3 regions of the Sphingobacterium sp. JUb56 genome follow, and region 2 is predicted to be linked to each of the others. Evidence: riboswitches for the same ligand, from Rfam matches in the RefSeq annotation. Region 2 holds a riboswitch; each other region holds the start of a gene.
What was found. Region 2 has a riboswitch for thiamine pyrophosphate ahead of thiS (sulfur carrier protein ThiS). Riboswitches for the same ligand answer to the same signal wherever they lie in the genome.
Positions count from the first base shown of each region.

Region 1: it holds a riboswitch for thiamine pyrophosphate, as region 2 does, so the genes downstream of both, FHR29_RS19035 (TonB-dependent receptor) here and thiS (sulfur carrier protein ThiS) in region 2, are expected to answer to the same signal.
Region 3: it holds a riboswitch for thiamine pyrophosphate, as region 2 does, so the genes downstream of both, thiM (hydroxyethylthiazole kinase) here and thiS (sulfur carrier protein ThiS) in region 2, are expected to answer to the same signal.

Region 1 covers NZ_JACHWL010000001.1:4,464,054-4,469,885, reverse strand. Annotated here, with positions in the region: gene FHR29_RS19035 (TonB-dependent receptor) at 1-2,001, opposite strand, end outside; TPP riboswitch at 2,062-2,187, opposite strand; gene FHR29_RS19030 (amidohydrolase family protein) at 2,818-3,987, shown strand; gene FHR29_RS19025 (acylphosphatase) at 4,022-4,303, shown strand; gene FHR29_RS19020 (oligosaccharide flippase family protein) at 4,315-5,826, shown strand.
Region 2 covers NZ_JACHWL010000001.1:3,363,785-3,369,616, forward strand. Annotated here, with positions in the region: gene FHR29_RS14360 (bifunctional UDP-N-acetylmuramoyl-tripeptide:D-alanyl-D-alanine ligase/alanine racemase) at 1-1,484, opposite strand, end outside; gene FHR29_RS14365 (regulatory protein RecX) at 1,558-2,046, shown strand; tRNA gene FHR29_RS14370 (tRNA-Gly) at 2,146-2,221, shown strand; tRNA gene FHR29_RS14375 (tRNA-Leu) at 2,236-2,320, shown strand; gene nudK (GDP-mannose pyrophosphatase NudK) at 2,792-3,370, shown strand; TPP riboswitch at 3,557-3,655, shown strand; gene thiS (sulfur carrier protein ThiS) at 3,677-3,925, shown strand; gene thiC (phosphomethylpyrimidine synthase ThiC) at 3,953-5,767, shown strand; gene FHR29_RS14395 (thiamine phosphate synthase) at 5,764-5,832, shown strand, end outside.
Region 3 covers NZ_JACHWL010000001.1:806,638-812,469, reverse strand. Annotated here, with positions in the region: gene FHR29_RS03115 (DUF4091 domain-containing protein) at 1-668, opposite strand, end outside; gene tenA (thiaminase II) at 847-1,497, opposite strand; gene thiD (bifunctional hydroxymethylpyrimidine kinase/phosphomethylpyrimidine kinase) at 1,484-2,317, opposite strand; gene thiE (thiamine phosphate synthase) at 2,314-2,952, opposite strand; gene thiM (hydroxyethylthiazole kinase) at 2,949-3,746, opposite strand; TPP riboswitch at 3,809-3,901, opposite strand; gene FHR29_RS03090 (SusC/RagA family TonB-linked outer membrane protein) at 4,434-5,832, shown strand, end outside.

The DNA of each region.
Region 1 (5,832 bases), 1.1 Mb from region 2:
TAGTCCCGCTGTTGCTTTCCAACCAAAGTACGCTGAAATTTTCCATGCGGCATCTACTTCTAAGCCTATTCTATAGCTATTTGGGATATTCATTCTCAATGGAGAACCTACATTATTAAGTGCTCCGGTCGGAATAAGTTGATCTTTATAGAACATACCATAAAAGTTCGTACCGATGTTAAATGTTTCATTATTGAAGCGGTAGCCAGCTTCGATATCTTGCATTTTCTCTGGTTTGGGATTGTTTCCTTTTAGATCAACAAAGTCATTTCTGACAGGTTCTTTACTAGCATAGGCATATGAGGCGTATAAATTTGAATTTTCATTGATGAGGTAAGTAATTCCTAATTTTGGATTTACAAAATTGAATTTTCTTTTAAAATCCATTCCTTTGATTTTATCGTCATCACCTTTTACTTGGTAATTAATATTACGATACTGTATATCCGCAAATAATAACCATTTTTCGAATGTAAAGTCTGCTTTCAGAAATGTGCTGATGTCATCTTTTTTAGCATCATTGAGATAGTATTTATCCCCTAAGTTGCTAGCGGAAGCATATTTTGCCCAGATTATTTCACCGTAATGATCTCCCTTATATTGATTTGTAGCTCCACCCCATGTCAATTTTATTGTCTGTGAAGGATTATAGTTGAAGGAAAAGGTAGTCCCATAGAAGTAATTATCTAACCATCTTCTCCTTACCAAATCGGTTTGTTTGATGGTATCGGTTCCTGAAATGACTGGTGGTAAATTGTATTTTGAAAAGTCGTCTTCAGGTCGGAATTCTTCGTAATAGCCTGCACCTCTGGTGTAATGTAATGCCGCATTAAAAATTAGTTTTTCATTGATAAAATTGGTGTAATGTAACTGGTGATGTGTTTGCGTGTAGTTGTCTGTTTGGTTTTTATATAGGTATTTGTTGTAAGTGCGACCAGAATTTAATAGATTTTCTGTTTCTAGCTGTGTATAGCCATCATTGACGGCATAATCTTTCATCCCCTCTACATCATTGTTTAATCTTGGCTCTGGTGTTCCGTACCAAGATTGATATGTTTTTTCCTTGCCAGAGAATACAATGGCCTTTAAAATATGTTTGTCACTATAATAACCTCCATCTACATAAAAAGACTTTAAATCGGAAGATGCTCGGTCGATATAACCATCGCTCAAGATACGTGAGAGGCGAACATTAAAGGCAAATTTATTATTTAGTAGTCCTGAACCTACTTTCAAAGTATTTTTCCAAGAATTATAGGAGCCGAAAGAGTTGTTGAATTCTACGTACGGCTCTTTTTCGAGTGTATTGGATTGTATGTTTAGTGATGCCCCGAATGATCCCGCCCCGTTTGTAGAAGTTCCAATTCCTCTTTGAATCTGGATACTCTCGGTAGAGGATGCAAAATCGGGAAGATTGACGAAGAATGAGCCCATACTTTCCGCGTCATTCAACGGAATTCCATTCAATGTTACATTTATGCGGGCATTATCAGATCCTCTTATTTTCATATTTGTATATCCTATACCTGCTCCTGCGTCCGATCCTATGACGACAGATGGTGTTTGATCTAGTAGGTATGGAATATCTTGTCCGAAATTGTTTTTAGCGATATCTTGTTTGCTAATATTTTTATAGGTTGTAGAAGAGTTGTTTTTGGCACGTGTTGCCATGACCAGGACTTCTTCTGTTTTTATAGCACGTGGTTTTAGAAAGATTTCAAGATCAGTATTTTGTACCAGATCAATCTGCTTCTTTTCTGTACTATAGCCTATGTAAGAGATTGTTATGGCGTATTGTCCATCAGGTAATCCTGAAAACTTTGAAGTACCATTTCGATCAGTTGTTAAATTCTTACTCTGATTTTTTGTCAGAACGATACTTGCGCCCTGTAACGATTTTTTTGTTTCATTGTCTAAGACTTTGATGGATAAAGCGTTTTGAGCTGATACGGATAATGTTATTCCTAGAAATAGCACTGTGCTGATTAAATTTTTAATCATGTTTTTTAATTGAATTTTGAGTTAAACAAACTATTGCTAGGGGTTACAACAGTTTTTCACTTATTTAACTAACCTTTTCCCTCCGCCAGCATTATCTGGATCAGGTGCACAACACATAAATGTATTGTTGGGTATAATCTCAGCCTTTATTCGTGTTCGTAGAACAAGGCACCCCTTATTGATAATGCGAAGGTATTAAATAAAATCTGTACTAAAAATATAATGTAAAAATGGATGTTGAGGAATTGAGTTTTGGAATATCAATTTGTTTTGCTCGTAAAAATAAGTGGAATAGATTTTCGTTTATAGGATTGTATTATGATGAATGTTGTGTTGCTTTATCTTTAGCTTCTTTCGGATTTTAAAGTAGCTGTATTGATCCGGTTTCTTTTTTTAATAACTAAAAGGATGTCCATTTATAATTCCATGATTTATTGATGCTTCACTGACATAACGTCATTGAATCGCTACAAAAATGAATAAAATTGTGGTTTTTAGATAATATATTGGCTGAATTTAAACTTATTCCCTACCTTCAAAAAATATGCTAAAATTCAAACTTTTAGCTCATGTTAATTATTTTTAGCAACAAGGGAGTTTTTATTAAGGTTTAAATTTATGTTACATTCTTATAAGTTAATTTATCTAAAAGTCTTTGATTTTTATCACGATTAAATAATTAAACTAATTGTGTAAATTTGTTTTTTTTAATGGTAATATTTTTTTTACTAAATTTTGGCACGAATTTTAACGTTAATAACCACAGTTCCTTTGCGTTGACCTGAATGCTAAGTAACTATTAAAGTTTTTATAATAATGAAATATTTTAGCGCTACCTATATCTTACCAATTACATCTTTACCTATTAAAGATGGAGTGGTAAAAGTTAATGATGATGGTGAAATCCTTGGGATTTATGAAAGTAAAGACGTAGAATTGAGCGGCCAGCATATTGAAAAATTTGAAGGAGTTATTGTTCCTGGATTTATTAATGCGCATTGTCACTTAGAATTGTCCCATATGAAGGGTACGATTCCGCAAAAAACTGGATTACCAGCTTTTCTTTCTTCGGTTATGACAAGTCGTGGCACTTCTTTAAAAGTGATTGATAAAGCGATGGCTGCTGCTGATGAAGAAATGTACAATAATGGTATTGTGGCAGTTGGAGATCACGTGAATTCTGATAACACATCTAACATTAAGGAGTCTAGTAAGATTCTTTACCACACTTTTGTCGAAGTCTTCGGAGTAGAGCCGGATGAAGCTGATGGTCGATTGCAGGAGGCTAAGGATTTGATTCATGAATTTGATCCAGCACATTCTTCAATTACACCACATGCTCCTTATTCTTGTTCGAAAATACTTCTGAAGAAATTTAAAAAAGCAGTTTCTGATGTTAATATTATCAGTATTCATAATCAAGAGAGTGATGAAGAAAATAGATTGTTTCGTTATAAAACGGGAGGATTTATCGATTTCTTTAAAGTAATAGGGAAAAATCCTGATTTGTTTAAAGCTCAGGCTAGAAATTCAATTCAGTCATATTTACCATATTTACCTCATCCTAATAAGTTGATCTTGGTTCACAATACGTATACGTCATTGAAAGACCTTGATTTTGTGGACCGAATGGGCCGTGATATCGTATGGTGTTTATGTCCGAAGGCGAATCTTTATATTGAAGGTCAATTGCCAAAAGTAATGAACTTTGTAAACGATAATCAAAAAATTGTAATCGGTACAGATAGTTTAGCATCCAATGATAAGCTTTCAATTTTAGATGAATTAAAAGTGTTACATAAACATTTTGATAATTTAGATTTTCAGCAATCTATCCAGTGGGCTACTATTAATGGGGCACAGGCTTTAAATATCGATGATAAATTTGGTTCAATTGAAGTTGGTAAAAAACCAGGTCTTGTTCTATTAAAAAATATGGAACATTTTAGATTATCTGATAAAGTTACGGTGCAAAGATTAGCATAGTAAAATACTCAAAATCTTCTGTACTTTTGTTGATATGAAACATGTTAATATTTCTATCAAAGGAAAAGTACAGGGGGTTTATTTTAGGTTATCTACCAAAGCAGTTGCCGACCAATTGGGTATTAAAGGGTTTGTTAGAAATTTAGCGGATGGTTCTGTTTATATTGAGGCAGAGGGTGATGATTTTGCTCTAGATTGTTTAAAAGAATTCTGTGAAGAGGGACCTGAGCGCGCAGTAGTGGAAGAAGTGATTTGTGAAGAGGGCGTCTGGGAAGATTTTAAGAATTTTGAAGTGCTAAAAAAATCGTCTAAATAAATCTTAATATCTTGTCTGTTTTTAAGAAATTTGCTGGTCAAACCTTGATCTACGGTCTCAGTACTATCATCTCTAGATTACTGAATTTTGTTTTAACGCCAATTTTCGTTCGTAAATTTGAAGCTTCCACCTATGGAATATTTACGAATATGTATTCTTGGGCAGCTATGATCAATGCATTCCTAGCTTTTGGGATGGAAACAACCTATTTTAGATATTTACAGAAAGTTGAGGAGAAGGATAAATCTAAAGTATTCAATAATAGCTTTGTTGTCACCATTTTTACTTCTTTAATTTTTCTATTAACTATTCTTATTTTTTCTAATGACATTGCGCATTGGTTTGCAAAAGAAAATATTGACTCTGTAGGTCAATATAAAAGCTATATTTACTTTGTTGGACTTACTTTAGTCGTTGATGCACTTGCTGTTGTTCCTTTTGCCAAAGTTCGTGCTAATGGTCGGCCATTGCGCTACGGCGTATTGAAGTTAGTCAATATCATCACATTTGTTATTTTAAACTTGACATTCATTGTCTTCATACCTTATTTACTTCAACATTTTCCGGATACTGAACCATATTTTTCTAGCTGGTATATAAACTCATGGTTGGGTTATGTGTTTATTTCTAATTTTGTAGCGAGTGCAGTGACATTGTTGATGCTGTTGCCCGAGATTAGAACATTTAATTTTAAAATTGATCGGGTGTTATTAGGTGATATGTTTCGATATAGCTTTCCTATTTTGATCGCTAATATTTCATTTATCATAAACGAAAACCTAGATAAGATTTTAATGCCTGAATTATTACCGAAAAGTATTGCTGACCGAGATGTTGGTATATATGGTGCTATTGCAAAGATTGCTGTTTTCTTAAGCATTTTCGTGCAGGCATTTCGTTTAGGAGCCGAACCTTTTTTCTTCTCCTATGCCAAAAATGATAATTCGAAAAAGGTTTATGCAATGATCATGGAATATTTTGTGATTGCTATGATGGTTGTCATGATCGGATTGTCTGTCAATATTGAATGGCTTAAGTATTTTATTCAAGGAGGATCTGCTTCAGAGAGTGCAGAATATTGGTCGGGTCTATTTATTATTCCTGTTATTTTATTCAACTATGTGATGCTTGGGATATATATGAACCTTTCTGTGTGGTATAAACTTTCTGATCAAACACGATACGGTCTCTATATTTCAGGTATTGGGGCTTTAATTACAATTATATTGTGTTATATCCTGATTCCGCGCTACAGCTATGTCGGTGCAATTTATGTGACGACCATAACTTATGGTGTAATGGTATTTTTATCCTATTTTTGGGGACAAAAGAATTATCCAATTCCTTATAAGATCTTTAAAATTGGGGCTTATATGTTGGTTGGTACTATGATCGTTTATATCCATTACATAGTATTTGACCGGAATTTTTGGATTGGCAATATGATGTTGATTGCTTACTTATTGGGAACCGTTTTTGTCGAGAGGAAAACGGTAATGAAGATGTTGAAGTCTAAAAGTTAGAAGAAG
Region 2 (5,832 bases):
AAACTTCCACTTCCATAAGAAAAAGCTTTTACCATAGCCATCAATTTAACACCTGCAGGCAACAGACCCCGATATACATTGAGGTTATGTTCCAATGCATTTAAATTAATCTCTAATATCGTATCATGTGATTTAGCAACCAATCGTTTACTGATCTGTTCAAAATGATAATCACGTGCACCTTTTATCAAGATCGTTGAATTGCTATAATCAATATGCTTAAAACCATCTATAAATGATTTTGTATCCGAGTAGCTGGCCGTGGGTAATGAAAACTGTGCTTGCAACTGACTCAAAATAGGTCCGATAAAAATCAAATCAGTTAATCCACTAGCTGCGACCAAACGCTTTAGTTTACTGATACTCTTCTCATCATGCAACTGTACACCAGGAATATCGGATAAGATTAGGACCTTACGAGAATTTTGCTTTTGTTGCTTTAAAAAATCCAATGCAATCTGTAGCGCTACCAGATCATTACTATATGAATCATCAATAATGGAAGTATTATGTTTTCCTTTTTTCAATTCAAGACGCATCTCCATCGGTTGCAACGTGGCAATACGATCGGCTATAGTTTTAAAATCATAACCAAAAGTAATCATCACTGCAATACATGAAATCGCGTTCTCAATTGATGCTTGATCAACAAAAGGAATTTTAACCGTAAAAAACTGACGGGAAAAACATAAACTTACCAATGTAGCTTGATCACCTTCCTTCTTAAGCGAATAAACCTCTAATTGACACGATTCATCCTCTCCCCAGGCAAATTTGTAAATCTGAGACGGCATATAGATCTGTTCAAGATACTTTTTAGGATAGACCAATACCTCAGCATCTGTAAAAAGTTTCAGCTTCTGCGCAATTTTTTCCTCTTTCGATTGAAACCCTTCTTTATGGGCTACCCCGATATTGGTTAATACACCATGCGTGGGTTTAATCATTTTTTGGAGTTTCTCCATTTCACCGACCTCACTTATTCCAGCTTCTATGATGGCGAAATTATATTGTTCATTTAGTTCCCATAGTGATAAAGCAACACCCAGCTGTGAATTATAGCTTTTAGGACTGCGATAGATTTTATATTCTGGAGATAGCAGTTGAAACAACCATTCTTTGACGATAGTCTTACCGTTGCTCCCTGTAATACCCAATACAGGAGATTTAAATTTCATGCGCTGTGTTTCTGCTACTGCCTGTAATGCTAAAAAAGTATCTGCGACCCATAAAACATTAGCATCTGGCAATATCAGTTCTTGCTGAAAGTCATTTTGTAACACAAAATTTCTAATCCCTTTACTATAGGCATCCATGATAAACTCATGTCCATCACGACGATTGATCAAGGCAAAGAATAATCCTGTTTCAGCATTTACGATCTTACGTGTATCATAAATCAGATTTTGAATGATAGATTTATGATGAACAATAATTGATCTTTTAGGAACAACAATCTCTGAAATATCCGATATGGTATACATTTTTTAAAATATTTATTCAATCAAAGCTCCACAATTTTTCAATAAGTTCAATATATTTTTGAAATTTGTAAAGATGTTTGACGAAGAGAAAACGAGAAAAAAAATATACACACCTAAGCAAGCATTGCTTAAGGCTGCCAGTTATTGTGCTTATCAAGAACGGGCACAACAAGAAGTCCGGGATAAATTATACGAATGGGGCTTGCATCAAGAAGATGTAGAGGAAATCATTTCACAATTGATATCGGACAATTTTCTAAATGAAGAACGCTTTGCTATAGCCTATACTCTAGGTAAGCTTAGAATAAAAAGTTGGGGAAAGATTAAGATTAAGCAGTCCTTAAAACTCAAAAGGGTATCCGACCCTTTAATCAAAATTGCATTTTCAAAAATTGATTTAGATGAGTATGAAGATAAACTCCATGATCTTTTAGATAAAAAGCAACTATCATTGAAAGATAAAGATGTCTATATTCTAAAAAACAAGTTATTTCAATATGCTTTATCAAGAGGTTTCGAAAGTGATCTCATTTCTTCTCTCCTGAAAGAAAAGGGCTTATAAAAAAAAGACAATAAAGCTTATATTAAAATTTGTTTTTTTAATTATTAGCTCTATATTTGCATCACCAAAACAGAAAACAACTTGTTAACTGTTAGCAATGCGAAAATAGCTCAGCTGGTAGAGCACAACCTTGCCAAGGTTGGGGTCGCGAGTTCGAATCTCGTTTTTCGCTCCACATTAATATCACCTGCCTAGGTGGTGGAACTGGTAGACACGCAGGACTTAAAATCCTGTTTCCGTTAAGGAAGTGCGGGTTCGATTCCCGCCCTAGGTACAAGAAAAGCTCATCCAAAAGATGAGCTTTTCTTGTTTATAGACCTTTGATTTTTTTATTGATATCAATAGATTTACCATTGCATTTTATTGTTTCCATCTTGTATATTTCTAGATAGGTGATAGTGATATTATAGAGGTTTTATAGAGGGTTCATAGAGGTATATCTCTATAAACCCTCTATAAATACACAATAAAATGTATCTAAGATCTCAAGTACTTTTTAACCTGTCCTCTACATGATCTTCATCATTTTATATCAGCTCATAAGGCAATCGCTACTGAATAAAATTTCCTTCAACACGATCGATTTTTCCCATATAAACAATTTTAGGAGTTTATAAATTTATATACCTTTAGCCATCGACAACTTACTTTTAAAAGTCCACCGTATTTTAGAAAAAAAGTATAAAAGAACTGAAAAATATGCATATGACAATTATTAATAATGCGAATTTGAAATACCTCAATCATGATAGATAACATCAAAATCACAGAAACCAAGGTCTTATCAGACAATTGGTACGTCTTGCGAAAGATCACTTACGAATATTTGAAAAAGGACGGCACCATTATGAGTCAAAGCAGGGAAGCATACGACAGAGGAAACGGTGCCACTATTTTACTGTACAACAAAGAACAGAAAACAGTTATCCTTACCCGTCAATTTCGTCTACCTACATTTGTCAATGGAAATGAGAGCGGTATGATGATTGAAGCTTGTGCAGGTTTGTTGGATAAAGATAATGCCGAGGATTGCATCAGAAGAGAAACTGAAGAAGAAACGGGTTATAAAATTACAGATGTACGTAAAATATTTGAAGCTTATATGTCCCCTGGATCTGTCACAGAAATTCTGTATTTCTTTATAGCCGAATATGCTAAAGAAATGAAAGTCAGTGAAGGTGGTGGGCTAGAACAGGAGGAAGAAAATATTGAAGTTTTGGAATTGCCTATAAAAGAAGCGATGCAAATGGTTGATAATGGCGAAATCAAAGATGCCAAAACCATTATGCTGCTTCAATATATTAAACTCCAGCATATTTTATAGTATTTGCCATTGATTCTCCCTGCCCATAACTCCACCTCTGCCAGGGAGAATCATTATTCGCTATACCAGCAGTCCCCATCAATAAAACACTTCACTTCTTAAAGTATATGGTTCTGTCACAAAAAGATGGACAGACTAAAATAAATCTACCTCTTTTCGTTTATTGAGATTTTTTACCTAGTTTAGTGGAAACTTTAGGGGTGTCTGCAAAATTTGCAGGCTGAGATTTTACCCTTAGAACCTGATCCGGATCATACTGGCGTAGGGAAAAGTAGATGTCTTCATTGTGCATATACCGGCACAACTGTGGCCATTCCTAAAGTTTTTTATTTAAAAATTTTAAAAGGAATGGAACTCACAATTAATCACCAATTACGTTTTTTTGAACAGCCCCCCACCTCTTTGGAAGGTTTGATGCTTTTGGAATTCCCAGAAAAAAGCAAGGGCATTGCTGTCGCTATTAATAACCAGGTTATACCCAAAACGGCTTGGGCAACAACCAAACTACAGCATCAGGACTCAATTCTAATTATCGCTGCAACACAGGGCGGATAAATCTCTTATACCTATTACTATACCATCATGTTAGAACAAAACATTACCCAGACCCCATTTCCAAATTCAAAAAAAGTCTATATTTCAGGTCAGCTCTATCCTATTCAGGTTGCCATGCGTGAAATTACATTAAGTCCGACCAAACTTAGCAAGGGTGGAATAGAAATCAATCCTCCAGTCACTATTTATGACACTTCTGGTCCGTATACGGATGAACAAGCACAGATTGATATCCGCAAAGGTCTTGCTAGAACTCGTGAAAATTGGATATTGGACAGAAAAGATGTTCAAGTTTTATCACAAATCAGTTCAGATTATGGAAAAGAAAGATTGGCAGACTCGGACCTGGATGAACTCCGTTTTGAATACAGCCATAGACCTAAAAAAGCATTAGCGGGTAAAAATGTAAGTCAACTGCACTATGCAAGAAAAGGAATCATAACTCCAGAGATGGAGTATGTAGCCATTCGCGAAAATCAGCGTATTGAGCAAATCGAAGCAGCAACTAAAGGTATGGATCATCAGCACACCGGTCACAGTTTTGGTGCCCGTACTCCAAAGAAATTAATTACCCCTGAATTTGTAAGAGAAGAAATTGCCGCCGGAAGAGCAATTATTCCAAACAACATTAATCATCCAGAAAGCGAACCGATGATCATCGGCCGCAACTTTTTGGTAAAGATCAACGCTAATATTGGTAATAGTGCCGTTACCTCAAGCATTGAAGAAGAAGTTGATAAAGCTGTCTGGGCATGCCGATGGGGTGCTGATACAATTATGGATCTTTCAACAGGTAAAAATATTCATGAAACACGCGAATGGATCATCCGTAATTCTCCGGTGCCAATTGGTACAGTTCCTATATATCAAGCTTTGGAAAAAGTAAAAGGCGTTGCAGAAGATCTGACATGGGAAATATTCAGAGATACACTAATTGAACAAGCCGAACAAGGGGTTTCTTATTTCACCATCCATGCAGGAGTACTTTTACGTTATATCCATTTAACAGCACAACGTGTAACAGGTATTGTTTCCCGAGGTGGCTCGATTATGGCAAAATGGTGTCTGTTCCATCATAAAGAAAACTTCCTTTACACGCATTTTGAAGAGATCTGTCAGATTATGAAGGAATATGATGTTGCTTTTTCCCTAGGGGATGGACTTCGACCAGGTTCTATAGCTGATGCTAACGATGCTGCACAATTTGCTGAATTAGAAACCTTGGGTGAGTTGACCAAAATAGCATGGAAACATGATGTACAGGTTATGATCGAAGGTCCAGGTCATGTACCTATGCACATGATCAAAGAAAACATGGACAAACAGCTTGAGGTTTGTGACGAAGCACCATTTTACACTTTAGGCCCATTGACAACAGATATTGCTCCGGGTTATGATCACATCACCTCAGCAATTGGCGCGGCAATGATTGGCTGGTTCGGCTGTGCCATGCTTTGTTATGTTACCCCAAAAGAACACCTCGGTTTACCTAACCGAAAAGATGTAAAGGATGGCGTGATCACCTACAAACTGGCTGCACATGCGGCAGATTTGGCTAAAGGACATCCTGGTGCACAATACCGAGACAATGCTCTAAGTAAAGCGAGGTTTGAGTTCCGTTGGGAAGATCAGTTTAACCTTTCCTTAGACCCTGACACAGCCCGAGAATTTCATGATGAAACTTTACCTGCAGACGGCGCTAAAGTTGCTCACTTCTGTTCGATGTGCGGCCCTAAATTCTGCTCGATGAAGATCACACAGGAAATCCGGGATTCTGCAGAACAAGGCATGATCGATATGTCAAAAGAGTTTATCGAACAAGGTAAAGAATTATACTTATGATCATCGTCTTGACAGCCGAGCATGATATTGATAACGAACTCCAGACCATCAACAGTGTACTGGAT
Region 3 (5,832 bases), 2.6 Mb from region 2:
TCACTAGGCTTTGGCAATATATTTTCTAAAACAGTAACTTTCAATGTTAATTGGTCAGTAGTCTTTCCTTTACTCTCGATGCGCACTTTTGCTTGATATTCTCCAGGGGTAGCATCACTCGGGATCTTCACCGTCAGCCAAACAGGACGTGCTTTGCTAGCTTCAAGATCGAATGCTGTTAGATCATCTAACATATCTGGTGATAATGAAGAAGCAAAATCCTCTTTCTTCCGATATCCACAGCCAGCGGCAAATTCATCAGTCATTACATAGCGAACGAAACGTGCTGAAGCAACATTTGAAGACATTTTAGCCCCCTTTGTACCTTTGAAATCTGATATAGTCACCTTGACATCCGGCGCAGCCTCTTTCGTCCATAATAACACTTGTGATGAAACCCTTTCTCCACGCCATCCGACTATAGCATCGCTAGACTTCTTCTCTAAATCAGGAACCAGGGATTTAGGATAACGCTTATCTATTGTTACGAACGAACTATGTAAGCCCTTTTTAACCGTGGACCAGTCAGACAATGCATCTTTCGTTGGATCCGCCATTTCTTGAAAATTTACCATTTCAAAGGCAGGTGTCTGTGCCTTTGCCGTTTGTACACTCCATAGCGCTCCGACAAGAAGTGCCGACGCTAAAGTTGTATTCTTAAAGCTCATATTTATATAACTTATTATTCAATTCAGATTCATCCTACCGATTTGATTAGTTTTTAAACAAGTATATTTAAAAACTAATCACAAAATATATTTTCACAATATGAAGCAAACTAATTAAATTTTAAGATGTATACAAATGCTAAACAAGAACAAACGATTGCTCATTTTTATCACCCCGTTAAGTCCATACTTTTTCATTGTAAGCAGCCTCCCAAAATTGATACTCCAGTCTAGATGCTAAAACAAATGCTTCACTCATCTTATTACGAATAGCAACAGTCGCATTTGCGGCTACTTGATCACACATAGCAATTGATTGTCGTACAGAAATAGCAAAATCTTCTCCTCCATACGTATCAATCCATTTTTGATAAGGATTATCAACTGATTTTTCTTGTCTAGCAATATATTCCCCCACTTCTTTATATATCCAAAAACAGGGTAAAGTTGCAGCCATCCCAACCTCTACAGGATCTAGCGCTGCTGTACTTTTTAGATAATGCACATAATGATGGCAAACAGGCTGCATATGACCTTTTTCGTTGACACCAAAATCCTTAAAATAAGAGTCGTGCAAAGCATTTTCGACAACAATCGCATTTTCTCCAAAACGCATATAGGATAGCGCATCTTGAACATCATGTGCCCGAGCACCAATAAGGGCTAATGCTCGACCAAAATGTTCAAGATAAAGCGAATCTTGAGCCATGTAAAATTGAAATTTTTCTTTCGGCAAATTTCCTGTCGTAAGTTCCTTTATAAAAGGCATGTCTAATATAGACTGATATTTATCTGAGATACTATTCCAGACCTGTTCAGACCAATTCATATTTAATTTGTTTTTGAGGATTAAAAAAATGATTTAAAGGACCGTTTCCCATCCCTAATTGTACATTTGCCCCCTGCTCTATTGCCATAAAAACATAATTTTGCGCTAAAGAAACGGCTTCAGATATCGTATGCCCCTGTGCCAAATAAGCGGCTATTGCAGATGATAGTGTACAACCGGAACCGTGTGTATTCTTCGTTTTTATTTTTTTACTTTTAAATATTTCTGGGTGACTATTCTTATCAAATAATATAGATTGCAGCGTATCTTGTTCCAGATGCCCCCCTTTTACCAAGACACGCTCACAACCTAATGCAAGGATGCTTTCCCCTGCAACGTACATATCTTCTAAAGTTGCCACTGACACCTTGGCAAGTATACCTGCTTCATCCATATTCGGTGTAATCACATCTGCTAAAGGGAATAGTAGGTCGATCATTGCAGCAATAGTTTCTTCCTCAATAAGCTTGTGGCCACTGGTAGCAACCATAACAGGATCAAATACAAGGGGTACTTTTTTATATTTCTGAAGCGTCTGTGCGATCGTAATAACCAATTGTGGTGTATGCACCATTCCTATCTTTATGGCATCAGGAAAGACATCGTCCATAATAGATTCAATCTGATCCGCTACAGCTTCCAGCGCTATAGGATAAATTTTGCGGACACCCATCGTATTTTGTACAGGCAATGCTGTCAGTACTGAAGTAGCGTAGCATCCTAATGCTGAAAAAGTTTTGATATCAGCTTGGATTCCGGCTCCCCCACTGCCGTCGAAACCTGCGATCGTCAGCGTACTTGGATAACGGTATTTTTTCATTTCAAAATTTCATTTTTAAGTTCATAAGCTGCTTTTTCCGGATCTTCACTTCCACATATAGCAGATACTACAGCTAAACAATCGGCACCTGCTTGTATAACACGACGAGCATTTTGTATGTGAATATTGCCGATAGCAACTAGCGGTTTGTCTGTTCGTTGCCGAATCTCGACAATACCTCTTAACCCCCATTCGGTGATAGTGTCTTTTTTCGTTTCAGTATTAAATACAGGGCTGATACCCAGGTAATCGGATAATGGAATTTGCTCATTTTTTAACTGTTCAAGATTTTCAATAGAATAACCGACTAGAGGTCTTGGGCTATACCAGACTTCTCTAATACCACGAGGAGAAATATCACGGTTACCTACGTGAATACCATCCGCACCTACTTTTTGGGCCACTTCAAGATTATCATTGATGATTAGCGGAATTGTGTATTTATCTGTAATCTCTTTCAATTGTTTAGCTTTTGCTAAGTATAGGTCAGATGTTAGATTTTTTTCTCTAAGCTGTATGACATCGACACCACCCAGAATTGCTCTCTCTGCTACGTGAAGGAAATTTTTCCCACGGCAATCCTGCTCTGAAATTACGAGGTATAGCTGATAAGGAAAAGATGTATCTAAATTCATAATATGCCAAATTTTAATGTATTATTAAATTCAGCCTCAGTGATATTATATAGTTTATCAAGAAGTTTAACTTGCAAACTACCCGGCCCATTACTTTCCTTCTCAGCTAACTCCCCCGCTACTCCGATTAGAGCCATTGCAGCAGTTACAGCCTCTGTTTTATTGGTGATTACAGCCATAAATGCCCCAATAATCGCAGTTGCAGAACAACCTAAACCGGTTACTTTTGTCATCAAAAGATGTCCATTTTTTAGATGAATCTCCTGACTCCCAGAAATCACGATATCTGTTTCACCAGAAATACAAACAATGGAACCATATTGTTGATGAAGATTCAATGCTGCCAAAACTGCTTCACCACTTTGAGAAGTACTATCCACTCCTTTCGTCTTTATAAGATTAGATTTGTTTAGTGCGATAATTTCAGATGCATTACCTTTTATGACAGTGGGTTTTTCACGAAGCAATTCTTTTAGAATATGATCGCGATAAGATGTCGCCCCCGCTCCAACAGGATCTAAAATCCAAGGTTTTCCTAATTGAGAAGCAGTATTTGCGGCCAATAACATAGATTCAGACCACACTTCGTCTAATGTTCCTATGTTAATAACAAGTGAATCGCTGATCGTGACCATCTCGACTACTTCAGATTTAGCATGCGCCATAATGGGTGAAGCACCAACAGCCAACAAGGCATTGGCTGTATTATTCATGACCACAAAATTACTAATATTATGTACGAGTGGCGATTGCGCTCTTACTTGTTGGATATACTTCCAAAGTGTTTTTTCCATGTTCATTTCATTTAGTAAAAAATCGAATGCTTTAGGAAAAAACCACATACAAAACAGCACAGGTGTACTGTATTGCTTTTCCCTACGTCGGTATTAGCCGTATCAGGTTCAAAGGGACTCTCTCAATTCTTTTTAGAATACCCCTAAAGCATAACAAAGATATAAAATATAAACATTCATTCTTATAGTTATCAAAGTTTATATTTCATAATGAAATGATGCTAGACAATACATCAGCGAACAATTCCTATAATGAATAGTTTTTAATAATTTATGAGTGATTTTCAACACTTTTTAATTTTCCCTTTAAAGATAAAATTTATATTGTCAGATATATACTTATTTTATAGATTACAATTTCATGTAAACTATTTATTATAATCTTTTTCATTGGATATAGAAAAAAGAGCTATGGTTTATTATTTTTAAAAATAAACTTATCCCAAAAAGAAGCGAAATTATTCTCACTACCATATTGAACAAAGTTCAGTAAACTTATCATAATCAATATATTGAATAACAAAAAAAAGATATAACCACATCAATAGTTACTTTTATTGATTTATTAATAATGTTTTATTTCTTCAAGAAACTTTAATTTTTTTTTTAAAAAGATTTGCAACTTGTAACATTTTTCTGTTATTTTATCAAATATTACTAACCCCTATTTTTTTAACCTACAGTAACATGAAAAAACTTTACACCTCCTGTTGTATGGCGGTTTCGGTATCCCTCATTTCGATATCCAATCTGCAAGCACAACAAGCTCTCACTGGAAAAGTGACGAGTGCCACTGGACCAGTTTCAGGAGTCACCATTACCGTAAAAGGTACTTCCCGAGCCACTCAATCGAAAGAAGATGGTAGTTATACCATCCAAGCCCAAAAAGGCGAGACACTTCGTTTTACCATCATTGGTTACGTCGCTCAAGAAGTACAAATTGGCGATAGTAAAATCATCAACATGATTATCAAACCCGAAGAGGGCTCGTTGGAAGAAGTCGTTGTAACGGGATTTACACAGCGTAAAAGAAGCCAAATTGGTTCTGCCGTTACGACAGTTTCTGGAGATGATATCCGTCGCACAGGAGCGATAAACCCGATTGCGGCACTACAGGGAATGGTACCTGGACTACAGGTACAATCTGGCGTTGGTGGTCCTCAATCTACACCAATTTTCCGTATCCGTGGTAGTGCTTCTTTGGATCCTTATAACAACCAACCTTTAGTCGTTATTGACAATATTCTTATGGACACAGATATGGTCTTACCTAATCGAGGTGGAAATCAAGATTTTGGAAATATCTTAAAAGATCTCAATCCCGATGATATCGAAAATATTACAGTATTAAGAGGGGGAGCGGTAACAGCTCTTTATGGTAGCCGTGCACAAAATGGTGTTATTTTGATTACCACAAAAAGCGGGTTTGCACAAAAGGGATTGGGAGTAAGTATTACTCAAAATACCCAATGGGAACAGGCATATAAAACCTTAGATTTTCAAAATCATTTTGGTCCTGGTACTACCAGTAGCGATTTGGACTTTATAAAAACAGCGGATGGAAAATTACAGGTTGCCGCTCCTGGTTATAACTTTGGTCCCAGATTTCAAGGTCAGACCGTACTCGATAATGATGGTCGCGAAATTGTCTATTCTGCACAACCAAACAATATGCTTGACGCGTATCGTCTAGCACCTAGTACAAATACTTCTGTAAGTATTTCCGGCGGAAGTCCACAAGGTTCTTTTCGTCTATCTTACTCCAATAATTCATCAAAAGGGATTACACCCAACAATGATTTCAAAAGAAATAGCGTTAATTTTCGTGGATCACAACGTCTATTAGGAAAAATAATTGTTGATGCCAACGTAACGTATGTTAAAAGTAAAGCTAAAAATCCTGCAGATGTAGGTGGAGGAAATGCATTACTCTCTGGAAATACTGATGCTGGAAGTATTTTAATGAACTTCGCTTCAGGTATACCTCGTTATTATGACACTAAATACTGGAAGAACAATTACATTGCCCCCATTGGTGGCTGGAATGATGCCGATCAAACAGGATTCAGCAGCGTTTTATATAATT